2 linked regions of the Herpetosiphon gulosus genome follow. The main gene of each other region encodes a partner of the protein of the gene in region 2 in a complex. Links are inferred from orthologs where the notes say so. Each region holds a gene or a part of one and is shown on either strand. Other genes may lie near its edges.

Evidence for each region.
Region 1: the proteins of ABEB26_RS00340 (region 2) and ABEB26_RS18460 are in contact, whole or in part, in a solved structure (PDB 1NEK), measured with the Escherichia coli proteins. The link is inferred for Herpetosiphon gulosus from one-to-one orthologs.

What each region holds. Positions count from the first base shown.
Region 1 is NZ_BAABRU010000014.1:6,656-9,657, reverse strand. The notes cover bases 11-2,955. They hold ABEB26_RS18460 (FAD-binding protein), read left to right. Parts: upstream 11-590; coding sequence 591-2,321; downstream 2,322-2,955. Other genes in these bases: ABEB26_RS18450 (diacylglycerol/lipid kinase family protein), read right to left, coding at 2,949-2,955; ABEB26_RS18455 (hypothetical protein), read right to left, coding at 2,447-2,749; ABEB26_RS18465 (LysR family transcriptional regulator), read right to left, coding at 11-415. Also shown: more of ABEB26_RS18465, read right to left, coding at 1-10; more of ABEB26_RS18450, read right to left, coding at 2,956-3,002. UniProt on the Escherichia coli protein: Two distinct, membrane-bound, FAD-containing enzymes are responsible for the catalysis of fumarate and succinate interconversion; the fumarate reductase is used in anaerobic growth, and the succinate dehydrogenase is used in aerobic growth.
Region 2 is NZ_BAABRU010000001.1:50,427-53,241, forward strand. The notes cover bases 33-2,790. They hold ABEB26_RS00340 (succinate dehydrogenase/fumarate reductase iron-sulfur subunit), read left to right. Parts: upstream 33-914; coding sequence 915-1,667; downstream 1,668-2,790. Other genes in these bases: ABEB26_RS00335 (FAD-binding protein), read left to right, coding at 33-618; scpB (SMC-Scp complex subunit ScpB), read left to right, coding at 1,673-2,497; ABEB26_RS00350 (YczE/YyaS/YitT family protein), read right to left, coding at 2,562-2,790. In the rest of the region: more of ABEB26_RS00335, read left to right, coding at 1-32; more of ABEB26_RS00350, read right to left, coding at 2,791-2,815. UniProt on the Escherichia coli protein: Two distinct, membrane-bound, FAD-containing enzymes are responsible for the catalysis of fumarate and succinate interconversion; the fumarate reductase is used in anaerobic growth, and the succinate dehydrogenase is used in aerobic growth.

The sequences.
Region 1 (3,002 bases), on a different replicon or contig from region 2:
CAGCATTGAGCAATTCAACCAACTCGCTGGCTCCGGCCTCATGCAATTCGAGCTGAATCCCGCGATAGCGTCGATTAAAAGCGGCCAAGGCTTGGGGAATTAGCCGCGTACCAACGGTTGGCGTAACGCCCAACGAGACATGGCCCACCGTCAGATCAGCGCGAGATTGTAAGGCATGGCGAGCTGCTTGAAGTTCGGCCAAGATTCGCCGCGCATAGGGCAATAGTAATTTGCCAGCATCGCTTAATTCAACGCCTCGGCCAACCCGATTAAACAAACCCACCCCTAATTCTTGCTCAAGTGCTCGCAGGGCTTTGCTCAACGATGGTTGAGCGATATGTTGTTCGTGGGCAGCCTTCGTTACACTGCCCAAGCGGGTCACGGCCTCAAAATAGCGTAATTGACTTAATTCCATTGTTACTCCCTGATAATTGATAGCCTAAAGCTATGGTTTCTAGAGCAATCATATCTTAGACGTAGCGATTTGTTAACGGTAGAGTACATACCAACAACGAAATCGCCTTGGCGCAATACGGGGCAATGGTGAATTGATTTGGGCCAAGGCTTCACGCGACACAACGAGGTATGCTATGCGGCAGCGTTATACAACTGATGTTTTGGTAATTGGCACAGGTGGGGCAGGCTTACGGGCAGCGATCGAACTGCATGATCAAGGCTTGAAGGTATTGCTGGTGGGCAAGCGACCCAAGGCCGATGCTCATACAGTTTTGGCGGCTGGCGGCATCAACGCAGCACTGGCGACGGTTGATGTTGACGATCATTGGGCGATTCATGCCGCCGACACCTTGCAAGAAGGCCGTATGCTGGGCGACCCGCGCATGGTCGAATTGCTCTGTCAACAAGCACCCAAGGCGATTACAGAACTTGAGGCTTGGGGCATGCCTTTTGCCCGAACTAGTTCCGGTCTGATCGATCAGCGCTATTTTGGGGCACATCGCTATCGCCGCACCTGTTTTGTTGGCGATTACACTGGGCTTGAAATTATCAAAGCCTTAATTCGTGAAGTTGAGTACCGCCAAATTCCGATTCTCGAACGCGCCTATATCAGTGATTTGCTGCACACAGGCAATCGGGTCAATGGTGCATACGGCTTTTGGCTGGCCGATCAACATGAGTTTGCGATCGAAAGCAAAGCCGTGATTCTGGCGACCGGCGGCCATATTCATAGCTATCAGCGTTCCTCGTCGCGGCGGCGCGAAAATACCGGCGATGGTATGGCTTTGGGCTTGCAAGTCGGTGCCTACTTGGCTGATATGGAGTTGGTGCAATTTCATCCATCGGGCATGATCTTCCCACATGAATTAGCTGGAACCTTGGTAACCGAAGCAGTGCGCGGCGAGGGCGGACGACTTTACAACCGCCATGGCGAACGTTTTATGCAGCGCTATGATGCTGAACGCATGGAATTATCGACGCGTGATCGGGTGGCTTTGGCCAATTACACCGAAATTATTGAAGGCCGTGGCACTGAGCATGGCGGGGTTTGGCTCGATATTAGTCATATGCCAGCGAGCTTAATCCACGAACGCTTGCCACGCATGGTTGAGCAATTTCAGGCGGTTGGGGTGGATATTACCCGCGAAGCCATGCAAATTGCCCCAACTGCCCATTATTCGATGGGGGGCTTGCAGGTCGAGCCTTTCAGCCATGCGACCAACATTGCTGGGTTATATGCGGCGGGCGAGGTTACGGCTGGCGTGCACGGGGCTAATCGGCTAGGCGGCAATAGTTTGGCCGAAATTTTGGTATTTGGGCGAATTGCGGGCCAACATGCCGCCGAATATGTGCGTCACCACAGCAAACAAAGCCTGCACGAAGCCCAAATGCAAGCAGCCGCTGAGCGTTTGGCTTGGGCTAGTCAACAATCAGGAGCCTTCCAACGCAGCCTAATCGACCAATTACAACAAGTGGTTTGGCATGGCGCTGGCGTGGTACGCAACGAACAAACCCTCGAAGCCAGCCTTGATCAACTAAATACGCTGCGGTTTCAGTCTCAACAACGCTCAGTTGGTGCTGCTGATATAGCCGCAACTTTAGATTTACAATCGATGTTGTTAACTGCAGAAGCGACAATTTTGGCAGCCTTGATGCGCCCCGAAAGCCGTGGAGCCCATCAACGCAGCGATTATCCCGCGACTGATCCGCTCTGGCAGCGTACGATTGTGGTCAAGCCCTATCGCGATGAACATGATCGACTTCGATTGCAACTGGATACCCAATTAATTCCCACTGCCAGTGAGCAAGTACAGACGGCCTTCAATCATCAAGAATATAGTGTTGCTGGGCGTTTGGTTGAATAAGGAGGGATTGGGATTAGTTGTTAGAAATCAGGCATCCGCCAGTAATGTAGAAGCACAGAGGAATAATGGCTATGAGCCTCACATCACAAACTGATTTAGGATGTCATAAGCCCATAGCCTCGTTCCTACTCCGCAGCATCAAAATTTAAAGGGTCGTCGATTGGTGGCACATAACTTAGACCTTCTTGGATTGCCTCCATCACATCGTCGGTTTCGCCTTCGCGTAGGTTTTCGCTGGTTAATTCATCAAGCGACTCGAAGGGTTCGCTCAAATCGGCGTAAGCTTCGGTTTCGCCTTGTTCAATATCGGTCACGGTAAAATCTTGGGTTTGTTCAATTTCATCAGCATTGAAAACACCCAAAATATCACTTTCTTCATTGCGATAACCTGCTAACTCGCGCAGTTCATCACGTAAATCGTCACTCATAGTAAGACTCCTTTTATCGAGGGGCCAGCGACTAGGGGCTAGGGTTCATTGGGTTGGCAACCAGTGCTCGTTCCCTCACCCCCAGCCCCTCGCCCACGGCGTGCGGGAGAGGGGGTCAGGGGGTGAGGGCATGCTGGCCGTTGTTAACGCGATAAACCATTACAACTAGGGGCTAGGGTTCAGGAATATCTTAGCAACCCTAATCGCTAATCCCTGACCCCTGACTCCTCGCCCCTGAATCCTCAATTACTGC
Region 2 (2,815 bases):
CATTTGCCAACTAGCCAAATTCGTGAGCGTTACCCACACGTATTGGATTACGCCGAAGATTTTGCAGGCGTTAATCCCAAACATGATTTTATTCCAGTCAAGCCAACCCAACAATCGAGCCTTGGTGGTTTGCCAACCGACCTCAATGGGAGCGTGGCTGGCTTCGAAGGTTTGTATGCAGTTGGGGCTTGCGCCAATAACGGCGTGCATGGCGAGCAAGCCTTGCCTGGCAACGAATTAGCAGCGGCTGTGGTGTTTGCCAAATTGGCAGGCGCTGCAATTGCAGGCAAACTGGGCACGGCCAGCTATGGCAACGTGCCAAGCTACGCCACCAGCAATGCTAGCGATGAAATCGAAGGCTTGTTCGGCCAAAAAGGTAGCCACAAATTGGGACTTGTGCGCAAAAACTTGCGTCAAGCCTTCAATAGCCAAGCCCACACTGCGGCCAGCGATGAACAACACGTTGGCTTGGTGCATAGCTTGCGCGAACAATTTGGCCAAATTGCCTTGCACGATAAAAATCGGCGCTTTAATACTGAATTGCTCGAAGCCCTAGAGCTTGATCGGCTGCTTGATGTGGCCGATGCTGTGGCGAAAGCAAGCGTGGCTGCGCTCTAAGCGGATTGGAATTCTCTCACCTACGAACCTTACAAGGGTTGGTTTCCGCTGCGAACCACTTGATTTTGTGGTTCATCGATGGATGCGTGCTGGTCCCTGATTGTCCTTGAGGGGGTGCAGGGGGATTAAAGCCCCCTGCGTCTCCCGCCTAGAGGCGGGACGGAAGGGTGGTGATCCGAATGCTGATTAACACACTACCCTTGAAAGAAATAAGGATCAGAGATGAGGGAACATCGACAATTATAAATGGCGTGAACCAATTCACTTAAGCGCTAGAACCTAGTGGAGTAGTTTCAATGAAAGTAACATTTCGTGTGCCACGCTTCGATGCTGCCACCGATTTTACCGCCAAATATCAGGTCTATCATGTTGAGGTAAATCAATTTACCACGATTCTTGATGCCTTGAACATCATCAAAGACGAACAAGATAGTAGCTTGACCTTTCGGCGTGGCTCGCAATCGGGCATCGATGGCTCATGCGGCATGATGATTAATGGCCGCAATCGCTTGGCTTCGACCACCCGTGTGTTGTCCTTAAATACCACTGAAATTGCTGTAGGGCCATTACCAGGCTTCCCAGTTATTCGCGATTTAGTGGTTGATTTCGATTCGTTTTTTGCCAAAGATGCAGTGATGTTGCCCTATTTGGTCACCGATATCGCTAAGCCTGCCGATGGCAAAGAGCGCTTGCAAAGCCCCAAAGATGCTAACCGCATCGCCTTGGCGGCTAGCTGTAATCAATGTGGTTGCTGTACCTCGGCCTGCCCAGTTCACTGGAGCAACGGCGAATATTATGGCCCATCAGCATTAACTCGCGCCTATCGCTTCGTCGAAGATTCACGCGACACCGCGATTAAGGCTCGCTTAGATATTGTTGGCTCTGAAACCGGCGTTTGGCGCTGCCATACCGTGTTCAACTGCTCAGAATGTCCTAAGTCGATTCCCAATGGCGAAAATATTCAAGCCCTCAAGCGCAAAATTATGCTGAATAAAATTGGCCTTGGGCGGATTGAAGTTAAAGTTGCTCGAACCGAAGCAACTGTCTAAATTCTATGACTGGGCAATCATCAATTCAAACCTTGCTGCACCATTGGCTCAAGCTGTTTGCCTTGGCGATTGCCCAGTTGGTTCAACGCTTCGCCAAGCCACCAAACCAGCTAGCAATGAATGTAGATCAAGCACCACCTATGTCTGTTACCCCAACCGACCAACCAGAATTTGAAGCCGAATTGTTCTCAATTGAGGTAGTTGCAAACCCTGAGTTTGAGACTGCTATGTTGATTGAGCCAGTTGAATTATCATCCCCAACACCAACCCTGACTGAGCATTTAAATCCAGATCTGTTGCTGCGAGCCGAGGCTGTGCTGTTTGTAGCAGGCGATCCGGTTGAGTATGCCACCTTGGCCAAGGCGCTCGAATTGCCTGAGCAGGACATTCCGCTGTTGATTGCTGATTTACGCCAGCGTTTCAATGGGCGCGGCATTCGGTTACAAGATCAAGCTGGTACCTTGCAATTGGTTAGTGCGCCTGAGGCAACCGATGCCCTTGAACGGTTTCTAGGGGTCAGCCAGCCGCAAAAACTCTCGCCAGCAGCCCTTGAGGTTTTGGCAATTATTGCCTATCGCCAACCAGTAACCCGGGCTGGGCTTGAAGCAATTCGGGGGGTTGATTCGAGTGGCGTTGTGCGTTCGCTCTTGGCGCGTGAATTAATTTATGAGGTTGGTCGGGCTGAAACAATTGGCCGCCCAGTGCTTTATGGCACAACCAGTCAATTTTTGCATATTTTTGGGATCACGAGTTTGGCTGAATTGCCAGCCTTTAATTTTGAACGCCAAGCCCCAATCGACCCCGACGCAACTCAAGAACGCCTGTTTTAAGCAATTTAGCTCCCTCACCCCAACGACTTTTTCTAAGCTGCTAGGGCAAGGGAATTCGCTATGATTAAACTGAAGATGCGACTTCGGCTGGCTCAGCCACGCTAGGTTCAGGTTTGGCCGAATGCGGTAAGGCTTTGAATAATTTCAAGCCCCATTGCACCGCAGGCCCGATGCTAACTGCAAACAACAAGGTGCCCCAACCAACATCACCGCCCATAATCCAGCCTAAAAACAATACAGATAGCTCAATGCCAGTGCGAACATGGCGCACAGGCCAGTTGAAACGTTTCACCAAAAACAGCATAAAACTATCGCGTG